Nisaea sediminum: one gene and its partner. The protein of the gene in region 2 interacts with the protein of the main gene of each other region in a pairwise test. Links are inferred from orthologs where the notes say so. Each region holds a gene or a part of one and is shown on either strand. Other genes may lie near its edges.

Region 1 (4,281 bases), on a different replicon or contig from region 2:
GTTCTCCGACCGCCTGACCTTCAGCTTTCCGCCGGAGCTCTATGCTCTGGAAGCCTACAACACCCTGCGCGAAGAGGAGGCGCCCGGCGCTCCCTGGATGGTCGCCGGTCTCGCCGTCGACATCCGCCCGCTGATCGCGCCGGCGGTGGAGCGCGGCGGCCATGTCCGGGTCGGGCTGGAGGACCAGCCGTTCGGGGTCGATGTGGGCAACGTCGCTCTGGTCGAGGAGGCGCTGAAGCTGATCGAGGCGGCGGGCGGCACACTCGCGACGCCTGACGAGGTCAGGGCTGGTTTGGTATGATCGGCTCTTCTCATCATCATCATGGCTCCAGAACCGTCAGCCCTAACAAGGTGTGCGAGATAAGGTGGGTTGGGCAGAAGATTGCGGTATTGATGCTTCTGGCTTTCTCCAGCTGCACACTAAACCCGCAACTTGTGGAGCATGGTTCCTGGCTTTCTGCCGGTACGAAAACAGTGCGGGAAAGGGCCGAGGCCTTCGTGGCGATGGACACGCTCTTCGCCTGTGTGCGCGTCGCCCATCCGGATAGGATCGGATGGATCAGCGAGGATACGAGGCTCTATTCTGCCGATCTAAGCACGCGGGATGAACGACAGGTCAGCGTGGTCGGCCTGCGGGACCCGCACCAAGCTATTGATCGTGTCTCCTGGCACAATGGGCGCGCTTACATTGCAGTAGAAAGTGGTCATGTCGCTTCAGAAAGTGTCGTCGGCGACTGCAGGACGCGTGATCCTGTCGGAGAGGATATCAGGCGCAAGTTACTCCGCATGGAGGATGCTGCTGTGGAGCGTCGGACTATCGAGGCCGACGGCCTGGTCCTCGATGTCGCACATGTCCAAACACGGGGTGGACGGGGCAATTGCGTGCTCATCCACGAAGAATTTGCGCGCATCTTCTATGGCCGGCCCGAGAAGTTGACGATCGCGCTCGCCGATTGCGCACCTGCGTTTGGCAAACAAGGCCTGACTCACTCGGGTCTTCTGACTGTCGTCGAAAAAGTTCGGCTCAATGTTGAAAACGTAGTCCGCTGAGGGGCCAGGTAAAGCCTTCAGACGTCGGTTGCGTACGATGTGGCAATGCCGTTTTGGTGACGCCGGATGAGGTCAGAGCGGGGATGCGCTAATCCGCATTGCGCCTATCCGTCATTCCGGCGCAGGCCGGAACCCAGGGATCGAGGGCGATGTTCCACGTTCCCTGGGCCCCGGCCGTCGCCGGGGTGACGACAGAGCTGGTTTTTGGGCCAGCGCTCAATTCACCGCGACGGCCTCGATCTCGATCAGATAGTCTGACCGCGCCAGAGCGGAGACGGTCAGCACGGTCACGGCCGGCGCCCGGCCCTTGCCCCATTTCTCCGTCCGCAGCTTGACCAGATCCGGGGCATCGCCGCTGCGGGTGAGGAAGAAGGTCAGCTTGGCGACATTGGCGAAGGACATGCGGGAGGCGGCGAGCAGCGCTTCGACATTCGCCATCGCCTGCGCCGCCTGGCTGGTGAAATCCTCCGGCAGGCTACCGTCCGGGCGTACGCCGAACTGGCCGGAGACGAAGAGCATTTTCTGGCCGTCCGTCACTTCCGTTGCGTGGGCATAGACCGGTGTGAAGGCCTCCGGAACCTGCCAGAGGGTATCGGGATTGAGCGTGGTGAAACTTGCGGTCATGGGATCGATCCTTTGAATCCGGGCATTAAAAAACCGCGCCGGGGGCGCGGTCGGTGAAACGGTCTGGGAAAAGGCACGGATCATCGTCGTCGCGCGAATGCGAATGTCGGGCTGCGGCGTCGGCGATAGGTCGAAATGATCATGACTACACGTTAGACGTGCGGAACTGGGCGGTCAACCGCGTTCTATTTTAACCGCCGATCCGTCATCCCGGCCGAAGAGCCGGGACCTTTCGGAACGCGAGACCCGACCAAGCTTCGCAAGATCCCGGATCGAAGTCCGGGATGACGATCAACTTCTTTAATTGTCGCCCATCTTGAGGGCTTCGATGAAGGCGCTCTGCGGGATGTCGACATTGCCGAACTGCCGCATCTTCTTTTTGCCTTCCTTCTGCTTCTCCAGCAGCTTCTTCTTCCGCGTGATGTCGCCGCCGTAGCATTTCGCGGTCACGTCCTTGCGCATGGCGCTGACGGTCTCGCGGGCGATGACCTTGCCGCCGATCGCCGCCTGGATGGCGATCTTGAAGAGCTGCCGCGGGATCAGGTCCTTCAGGCGTGCGCACATGGCGCGACCACGGAAGTCGGCCTGGCTGCGATGGACGATCATCGAGAGCGCGTCCATCGGCTCGGCGTTGACCAGGATGGACAGCTTCACCAGGTCGCCTTCCTCGTAGCTTTCCAGCGCATAGTCGAAGCTGGCATAGCCGCGCGAGATGCTCTTCAGACGGTCGTAGAAATCGAACACAACCTCGTTCAGCGGAAGCTTGTAGACGGCCATGGCCCGGCTGCCGACATAGGTCAGCTCGAGCTGCTCGCCGCGGCGCTCGGTGCAGAGCGCGAGCACAGGGCCGAGATACTCGTCCGGCACCATGATGGTCGCCTTGATCCAGGGCTCCTCGATGGAGTCGATCTTCATTACATCCGGCATGTCCGCCGGATTGTGCAGCTCGATCTGTTTGCCGTTGGTCAGGTTGATCCGGTAGACGACGCTCGGCGCGGTGGTGATCAGGTCGAGATTGAATTCCCGCTCCAGCCGCTCCTGGATGATCTCCAGATGGAGCAGGCCGAGGAAGCCGCAACGGAAGCCGAAGCCGAGCGCGGCGGAACTCTCCGCCTCGAAGCTGAAGCTGGCATCGTTCAGGCGCAGCTTCTCGAGGCTGTCGCGCAGATCCGGGTAGTCGTTGGCATCGACCGGAAAAAGACCGCAGAACACCACCGGGATGCTTGGTTTGAAGCCCGGCAGCGGGGCGTCGCAGGGGCGCTTTTCCTCGGTGATGGTGTCGCCGACCTGGCAGTCGGCGACGGTCTTGATCGAGGCGCTCATGAAACCGAGCTCGCCCGGGCCGAGCTCCTTGAATTCCGTCAGCTTCGGCGTGAAAGCGCCGACCTGTTCGACCAGATGCACCGCACCGGTTTGCATCAGCTTGATCTTCTGGCCCTTTTTCAGCACGCCCTGACGCACCCGGACCAGTGCCATGACGCCGAGATAGCTGTCGTACCAGCTGTCGACCAGCATCGCCTGCAGCGGCTTCTCGCGGTCGCCGGTCGGGGCCGGCAGGCGCTGCACCAGCGCCTCCAGAACGGCCTTGATGTTGAGCCCGGTCTTGGCCGAGACCTCGATCGCATCGGAGGCGTCGATTCCGATCACGTCCTCGATCTGTTCCTTCACCCGCGGCACGTCGGCGGCGGGGAGGTCGACCTTGTTCAGTACCGGGATGATCTCGTGATCCTGCTCGATGGCCTGGTAGACGTTGGCGAGGGTCTGCGCCTCGACGCCCTGGCTGGCATCGACGACAAGAATGGACCCCTCGCAGGCCGCGAGCGAACGGCTCACCTCGTAGGCGAAGTCGACATGGCCCGGCGTGTCCATCAGGTTGATCTGATAGGTCTCGCCGTCGTCGGCCTTGTACATCAGACGCACGGTCTGCGCCTTGATGGTGATGCCGCGCTCGCGCTCGATATCCATGCTGTCGAGCACCTGCTCCTTCATCTCGCGGTCGGTGAGACCGCCGCAGAGCTGGATCAGGCGATCCGCCAGCGTGGATTTGCCGTGGTCGATATGGGCGATGATCGCGAAGTTACGGATATGGCTGAGGTCGGTCATATGGGCCGATTGCTGTCATGAGGGTGCTGGCGGGGGAAAATAGGGCCCGCGAGGTCAACTGGCAATCGTGAAACGCTAGCGGCGACCCTGCTCAGAACGCATAGGTCACGCCGAGCGAGCCGAAGGTCGAGAAGTCGTCGTCGCCGCTGAATTCCGGCGTGCGCACGACCTGGGTCAGCGAGACCCGGGCGCGGCCGACATTGAAGACGATCCCGTAGGTGAAATCGCCGACCATGACCTTCTTGTCGACCGAGGGGCTGTCGGTGAAGGTGTTGCCGTCGAGGAAGATGTTGCGCCCGACCAGCCGCCCCTCGATCCCGGCGAAGAGATACCAGCCGAAATCGTCCGCCGGCTCGAAATAGCCGGAGCCCGGAGTACTCGGCTGGATCCGTGGCGGGCCGTAGTCGCCCTGCGGAAGATCCTCGCCGAAGCGCAGCATCATGCCGCCGTTGACATGGGTGAAGACGTTGCCGAGGGCGCCGCCGACATAGGGCGCCGCGTCGA
Region 2 (7,806 bases):
CAGTGCCCTGAGCGCCTTGTCGCCGGTATCGCCGAGCGGGCGGAGGGTCCCGGCTTCTTCCGCGATCGCTAGAGCAAGGCGTTTCGGCAGCAGGCCGGCGAGAGCGGTCTGGACCGCCTGCTTCGGATTGTCTGTCTTCGCCTTCAACAGGACCTCCGAGACTTCGGAACCCGGGGCGAGATCGATCCTGATTTCCTCGCCTTCGCGCCAGTAGGAGGAGATCTGCAGGATCGAAGGGCCGCTGAGACCGCGATGGGTGAAGAGTAGACCTTCGGCGAAGCGGATCTTTCCGCAAGAGACCTCGGCCTCGACCGAGATGCCGGAGAGCGCTTTCAGGTGCTCGAGCGTATCCGGATCGAAGGTGAGAGGGACGAGGCCGGGGCGGGTCGGCACCACCCTGATGCCGAACTGTTCCGCGACGCCGTAGGCGAAACCCGTCGCGCCCATCTTCGGGATCGATTTGCCGCCGGTGGCAATGACGAGCGAGGACGCTTCCACTTCGCCGGAGGACAGCCCGACGCGAAACCCGCTGCCGAGACGGGCGATGCTCGCGACCGACGTCGAGAGCTCAAGCCGCGCGCCCGCCTGGCGCAGTTCCGTCGTCAGCATCTCGACGATCTGTTTGGAGGACTCATCGCAGAAGAGCTGCCCCAGGGTCTTCTCGTGATAGGCGATACCGTATCGCTCCACGAGGGCGATGAAGTCGCGCTGGGTATAGCGGCGGAGCGCCGAGATGCAGAAGCGCGGATTGGCGGAAAGGAAGTTTTCCGGCGCCGTCCGCAGGTTGGTGAAATTGCAGCGCCCGCCGCCGGAAATCCGGATCTTTTCGCCCGGGGCCTTCGCGTGGTCGACGAGCAGCACCGAACGGCCGCGCCGGCCCGCTTCGGCGGCGCACATCATGCCGGCCGCGCCCGCGCCGACGATCAGGCAATCGAACTTGCGCATATCGATTCCGGCCGGGCCCTATTCGGGCTTTTTCCTGTCGGAGGAGCGAGCGCTGTCGTCCTCGTCCATTTTCGCCGGGTCGTCGTGCGCGAGATCTTCCTGTGCTTCCTTGACCTCCTCGGCCGCCTTGGCGCGCTCCTCCTCGCGTTTGCGGCGTTCCGCCTCCTGGCTCTGCTTGTCCGCGTTGCGGGCTTCCTGCGCGTCGGCCATTTCGGGATTGGCCGTTTCGAAATAGCCGTTGGCGCCCTTGCCGGTTTCCGCGCCGTCCGTGTCCGTCTTACGCTCGCGCGTCTGCTGGGAAACCTTGACGAAGGCTGGCGGGGCGGCGCCCTCCTTGTCGACGCCGAAATAGAGCGTCTGATGCGGGAACGGAATCTCGACGCCTTCGGCATCGAAGCGCCGCTTCACGCGGCGCAGGAACTCACGCCGCACATTCCACTGCGATCCGGGTTTCGTCCTGACGCGCGTGCGGATATTGACGCTGGAATCCGCGAGATCCTGAACGCCGACGACCTCGAACGGACCGATGATCGAGTCCTTGATCTTCTCGTCCTCGACCAACTCGTTGCCGATCTCGTTCAGCAGCTTCATGACCAGATCGGCATCTTCGCGGTAGGCGACCCCGACATCGACCAGGGCGAAGGCGAAATCCTTGGTCATATTGGTGATCACGTCGACGCTGCCGAAGGGAATGGTGTGCAGATCGCCGGCGACGTCGCGCAAACGGAGTGTGCGGATGCTGAGTGCCTCGACCGTCCCGGTCTTGCCGCCGACATCGATATAGTCGCCGACATTGAGGGTGTCTTCGATCAGCAGGAAGACGCCGGAGATCACGTCCTTCACCAGAGATTGCGAGCCGAAACCGACAGCGAGGCCGACGACGCCGGCACCGGCGAGGAGCGGGGTGATATCGACACCGATCTCGGACAGGATCACGAATATCGCGAGCACGCCGAGGATGATGGCGACGGCGCGCCGCAGAAGCGGCAGAAGGGTCCGTTCGCGGCCGCTGAGGGTTCCGTTCTCCTCCGAAACCTTGAGCCGGCGCTCGACGAAGAGGCCGACCAGTTCGGAGACGATGAGCGCGCCGCCGCCGACAAGAACGACGGTCGCCAAGGCACGGATCAGGATCTTGCCGTTGTCCGAGGCAAGGAAGGCCGAGAGCTGAAGGCCCCAGATCTCCAGAAGCGCGCCGATCGCGGCGATCGAGATCAGGATGCGGGCCCCGCCGAGAACATGCGGCACGTAGCGGTTCGCGCGTTGCTCGAGCGACGGGAAACGATCCGTCAGCTCCCGTGAGATCGAGAACAGCCGGAGGCCGATCGTATCGATGGCGAGCCAGGCGACGCGCCAGACGACCACGATGACGACCATGAAGGCAGCGATCTCGGCAAGCCTGACGAACCCGCTGTCGCCCATCGAGATGAGCATGATCAGCCCGGCGGTGACGTAGGCGATGGCGATCAGGTGCCAGATCGCGGAGAGCAGAGACCAGAAGGGATTGCGGGTCGTTCCGTCGGAGCGGTGTGAGATCGTCCGGGCGACGCTGGCCCTGTTCTGCAGGATGAAGGCGATCATGAGGATCCAGAGGACGCCGTAGACCACCTTCTCGAGGAACAGGAAGGTCGCATAGGGTAAGCCGAGGATATAGCCGCTCTGAAGGCCGAGAATACCGTAGATGCCGGTCGCCAGGACGCGATTCACCCAGACGCCCAGATAGGCGCCGGTTCCCGGCGAGATTTCCATCGCCCTGCTGAGCAGTCCGGCCGGTTTCAGAAGCGTATGGACGACGGCGAGACAAACGAGGTGAGACGCTACGGCAAAGACGAAGGCGCGCCCGGCGAGTTGTACGTTGCTTGAATCGACGGTCGTCAAAATCAGCTGGGTGACGGCGAAAAATACCAAAGGCCTCAGAGCCCGAAGCAGCAACAGCGGGACCGCGGCGGCGGCGCTATGCAGCAGAGACCCCTCTGCGGACCAGGCTTCGATCCGGTCGAGAGGGCGGCGAATGATGCGACCAAGAATATGGACGGCAACCAGTCCGATGGCGACGATCCCGCCGATGATCCCGATCCACTCGCCCAGTGCAAGCAGCCCTTTGGGGTCGGCCATCAGGTCGTTGATGAGGGGGAGCAGGCTCTTCACGTTCGTCAGGGCGAGGGCGGCCACCGACAGCCGGGTCACCGCCTCCTGAAGGAAATCGCTGATTGCCTTGACCACATCCGACATCGCCGTCGCGAGTCCGGTGTCGACCTCCTGTTCGACCGAATTGTCTTCCGAAACCGCGATCAGGGCCTCGAGCTTGGAAATCAGCGCGTTGCGCTCCTGCTCGTCCTTCAGGGTGGAGACGAGGTCCTTGATCTGTTCCGGCGCGATCTTCCGAAGCGGATCGGTCTGCGTATTCTGGCCGGTCTCGGACGGAGACGTCTGCGCAGAGGAGCCGCTGGGAAACCCGGAAGTGAAGAGGACGGTCAGCGCCAGAGCCGCGACGATGAGAGTGAGACGTTTCAGCATGTTTTCCCCGTACCGGGCCTTTCGCATCATCTGAACCATTTGAGCGTTTTCAGTGCCCAGAGTTCCAGACCGACGATGACGATCATGAGAAGCGAGACCGCCCAGAAGGCCCACGCGGTTTCCGTGCCGGGCATGCCGGCGACATTGATGCCAAGCAGGCCGGTCAGCAGTCCGAGCGGCAGACAGATGGCGGAAATCACCGAGAGCAGATAGAGGCGCCGGTTCAGCTCCTCGCTGTTCCGGTTCTGGATCGTGTCCTGGATGACCATCGCCCGCTCGCGGATTTCATCGAGACTTTCGACATAGCGGATCACCCGATCCGCGGCCTCGGTCAGGCCGCTGATGGTTCGGCGGCTGAACCACGCGGGCGGGTCGTTGGTCAGTTGCCGGAGCGCGTCCCGCTGCGGCAGGATATAGCGCCGGAGGATGATGGTCCTGAGCCGAAGCAGCTGGAGTTCCCGCGTCGGCTGGCGAAGATCGCCAACGGTCTGTTCCTCGTCGACCGTATCGATCCGCTCCTCCAGATCGTCGATCACCGGTCCCATGCGCTTGAACAGGCGGTCGGCAATCGTGCTCAGGAGTTCGTCCGCTGATTGCGGTGTATAGCCGGTGCGTATCGAATCGACGGTGTCCTGCACCGCGAGCAGCCGGCGCATTCGCACCGTGATCATGAAGCCCGGCTCGATCCAGATCCTGAGACTGACCATGTCTTCCGGGTTGGCGCCGGGATTGAGGTTGACGCCGCGCAGCACGAGCAGCGTTCCATCATCGAAGCGCTGGACCCTTGGCCGTGTCTCCTCCGCGATCAGGGCTTCGGCGGCGACATCGGGTATGCCCGAACGCTCGCGGATCCAGGACCGTGCGCTTTCCTGTTTCTGGTCGAGATGGAGCCAGATGAGGCGAAGGTCTTTCGGCCGTCCGGTTTCGAGGTCTTTCCAGTCGAGTTCGACGTGGGAGCCGGTCTGGGGCAGGCCGATACCGGCAATCAGCCCGCCATCGCCATCAGCCGTGTTCATCTCTCGTCCCCAACCCGTTCAGGATTATCCCGCGTCCAGTATAGGTTCGCCGTCTAATCGGGCAATCCCGGGGCGTTCCTACCTGAGGGCCGCTGCGCGGTCCGGATAGTCGGTGATGATGCCATCGACGCCCAGATCGACCATCCGCTTCATGTCGGTGGTCTCGTTCACCGTCCAGACCACGACCGTCAACCCTTCGGCATGAGCAGCTTCGACAGCTTCTTTCGTGACATTGCGGTAATAGGGCGACCAGACGGCGCAGCCGGCGGCTTTTGCCGTTTTCTGCACCGAGCCGCCGTGATCGTCGATATCCAGCCCGCCAAGCCAGGGCGAGGCGCCGTCCTTGCCAATCTCCAGATTGTCGAGCCAGCGGGCTTCGGCAGTCAGGCACACGGTCGGGATCGCCGGGTCGATTCTCTTGGCCGCGATCAGCGTCGACCAGTCGAAACTCTGCAATGCGACCCGGTGCGCCATGCCGGCATCCCTCGCGGTGTCGATCACGGTGCGGGCGAAGCTCTCGGGATCCGGTGTGTCGGACGGATGCAGGGGCGAGCGCTTGGTCTCGATATTGAAGCGGACATTTACGTTGGCCCGGTCCTTGATCAAGCGGAACAGATCGGCGAGTCGAGGGACCCGTGTGCCGTCGACTGGCTGCTGGCCCGGAAAGCGCTTTTCGTAGCGGCTGCCCGGCCGGATGCGGCCAATGTCGTATGCGGCGAGTTCTTCCGACGTGAGCGCGCGCAGGGGCACCTCGGTCTCGATCCAGGAGCCGTTCTTGCGTGCGAGCTCCGGAGACAGTGCGCGGTCGTGATGGATAACCGCGATTCCGTCTGCGGTAATCACCGTGTCCAGTTCGAGAACGTCGACGCCGAGATCCAGCGCCCTGGCGAATGCCGGCAGGGAATTTTCGGGCAACAGGCCGCGAGCGCCGCGATGTCCCTGAATTTCGACCGCGTCGGAAGATGCGGATATGCTTGCGACCATAACTGCGGCGAGAAGCGCGCTGCGCCCGGCCTTACGCATCGACGAGATCGCCATTGCGCAGGCAGTCCGGCGAGGCGAGTTCGAGGAAGAGCGGCACCAGTTCCTCCGGCGCCTGCACACTCGCCTGATCCTCGCCAGGATAGGCGGTGGCGCGGATCTTGGTCCGGGTGGCGCCTGGGTTGAGCAGATTGGCCCGGATCGTCCCGCGCGCGTTCTCCGCCGCGTAGCTGCGCACCATCGCTTCCAGTGCTGCCTTGCTGACCGCATAGGCGCCCCAGAAAGGACGTTCGCCATGCGCGGCGTCGCAGGTGACGAAGATCGCCCGTCCGGCATCCGACTGGCGGAGCAGCGGGTCGAGGCTGCGCACCAGCCGCTGGTTGGCGGTCAGGTTGACCGCGATGACATCGTCCCAGAGCTGAGGGTCGTAATGGTGCATCGGCGTCAGGGTGCCGAGCATCCCGCCATTCGCGACCAGGATGTCGATCTTGCCGTAGCGCTCGTAGAGCGCGGCGCCCAAGCGGTCGATGGCGGCGGAGTCCTTCAGATCCATCGGCACCAGGCTGGCGCTTCCGCCGGCGGCGCGGATCTCGTCGTCCACCTCCTCCAACGCGCCGACGGTGCGGGCCACGAGCACGACATGCGCGCCTTCCCGCGCGAAGGCTTTCGCGACGGCCGCGCCGATGCCCCGGGAGGCGCCGGTAATGACCGCGATGCGGCCCTCGAGTTTTCCGGTCATGAAACTCTCAGCTAGATTGGTCTGATCAGGAGGCCTCGGCCAGGAGCGACAGCTGCCGGACATTGGAGCCGTCATTCTGGTCGATCAGCGCGATCGGATAGTCGCCAGTGAAACAGGCATCGCAATATTGCGGATGCTCACTGTTTCGGGCGGCTTCGCCGACGGCTTTGTAGAGCCCGTCATGGGAGATGAAGGCGAGGCTGTCGACGCCGATCAGTTCCGCCATCTCCTCGACCGACATGCGGGCCGCGAGCAGCTTCTCGCGCTGCGGCGTGTCGACACCGTAGAAGCAGGAATGGGTCGTCGGCGGGCTGGCGATCCGCATGTGGACTTCCTTGGCGCCTGCCTGGCGGACCATTTCGACGATCTTGGTCGAGGTGGTGCCGCGGACGATGGAATCGTCGACCAGGACCACGCGCTTGCCCTTGAGCTGGGCGGTGTTCGCATTGTGTTTCAGCTTCACACCGAGATGGCGGACATGATCCGTCGGCTCGATGAAGGTACGGCCGACATAGTGATTGCGGATGATGCCGAGATCGAAAGGCACGCCTGCCGCGGCGGCATAGCCGATCGCGGCCGGGACGCCGCTGTCCGGCACCGGGACGACGACATCGGCGTCGACGTGGCTTTCCTTCGCCAGAACGGCGCCGATTTCCTTGCGCGCGTTATAGACGCTCTTGCCTTCCATCACGCTGTCGGGGCGGGCGAAGTAGATATATTCGAAGATGCAGAAGCGGCTCGGCTTCGCCGCGAAGGGCTTCAGCGACTTGATGCCGTCACTCGTGATCATGACGACCTCGCCCGGCTCGATATCGCGCACGAAGTCGGCGCCGATGATGTCGAGAGCACAGGTTTCCGAGGTCAGGATATGCGCGTCGCCGACCTTGCCGAGGCACAGCGGGCGCACGCCGTGCGGGTCGCGGATGCCGATCAGCGCGTCACGGGTCAGGCAGACGAGGGAATAGGCGCCGACGATCTTCTGCATCGCGTCGATCACCCGGTCGAGCACGGTCTGCTGCGGGCTGCGGGCGACGAGATGGATGATGGTCTCGGTGTCGGAGGTGGACTGGAAGAGGCAGCCCTGGCGGACCAGAGAGTCGCGCAGGTCGATCGCGTTGGTCAGGTTGCCGTTGTGGCAGAGCGCCATGCCGCCGAATTCGAAATCGGCGAACAGCGGCTGCACGTTGCGCAGGTTGGTCGCACCAGTGGTCGCATAACGGTTATGGCCGATCGCAGCATGCCCCTTGAGCTGGGACACGATCTTGGCGGACTCATCGCCGAAATTCTCGCCGACATGGCCGAGCGCGCGGTGGGCGTGGAAATGCTCGCCGTCCCAGGAGACGATGCCGCAGGATTCCTGTCCGCGATGCTGCAGGGAATGCAGGCCAAGGGCTGTGAGAGCGGCGGATTCGGGAGCGCCGAAGATGCCGAAGACCCCGCACTCCTCGTGCAGATGGTCGTCGTCGTGCTGATGGGAATGGTCCAACGGTTTGTCCTTCTCCGTCACAATGACACCCTCCCGTCAGTGGCGTATCTTGGCGATGTGGATGAGCACGCTACTGCGTGTTCTCGATGACCCGCTCCAGATCCCGACGTTGCTCGGCAGTATAC

What was found. The genes of interacting proteins can lie anywhere in the genome.
Region 1: the proteins of IG122_RS08075 (region 2) and lepA interact in binary tests that used the Escherichia coli proteins (3 or more experiments, as listed by UniProt). The link is inferred for Nisaea sediminum from one-to-one orthologs.

What each region holds. Positions count from the first base shown.
Region 1 is NZ_JACZCQ010000006.1:19,674-23,954, reverse strand. Bases 1,377-4,281 are described here. They hold lepA (translation elongation factor 4), read right to left. Parts: upstream 3,778-4,281; coding sequence 1,975-3,777; downstream 1,377-1,974. Other genes in these bases: IG122_RS12075 (lipid A deacylase LpxR family protein), read right to left, coding at 3,869-4,281; IG122_RS12085 (RidA family protein), read right to left, coding at 1,377-1,674. In the rest of the region: IG122_RS12095 (BKACE family enzyme), read left to right, coding at 1-301; IG122_RS12090 (hypothetical protein), read left to right, coding at 298-1,050; more of IG122_RS12085, read right to left, coding at 1,267-1,376. UniProt on the Escherichia coli protein: Required for accurate and efficient protein synthesis under certain stress conditions. May act as a fidelity factor of the translation reaction, by catalyzing a one-codon backward translocation of tRNAs on improperly translocated ribosomes.
Region 2 is NZ_JACZCQ010000003.1:624,017-631,822, reverse strand. Bases 2,481-5,271 are described here. They hold IG122_RS08075 (zinc transporter ZntB), read right to left. Parts: upstream 4,476-5,271; coding sequence 3,486-4,475; downstream 2,481-3,485. Other genes in these bases: IG122_RS08070 (glycerophosphodiester phosphodiesterase), read right to left, coding at 4,554-5,271; IG122_RS08080 (mechanosensitive ion channel family protein), read right to left, coding at 2,481-3,459. In the rest of the region: IG122_RS08085 (BaiN/RdsA family NAD(P)/FAD-dependent oxidoreductase), read right to left, coding at 1-945; more of IG122_RS08080, read right to left, coding at 964-2,480; more of IG122_RS08070, read right to left, coding at 5,272-5,513; IG122_RS08065 (SDR family NAD(P)-dependent oxidoreductase), read right to left, coding at 5,491-6,195; purF (amidophosphoribosyltransferase), read right to left, coding at 6,221-7,702; IG122_RS08055 (CvpA family protein), read right to left, coding at 7,752-7,806. UniProt on the Escherichia coli protein: Zinc transporter. Acts as a Zn(2+):proton symporter, which likely mediates zinc ion uptake. Purified ZntB reconstituted in liposomes also binds and transports Cd(2+), Ni(2+) and Co(2+).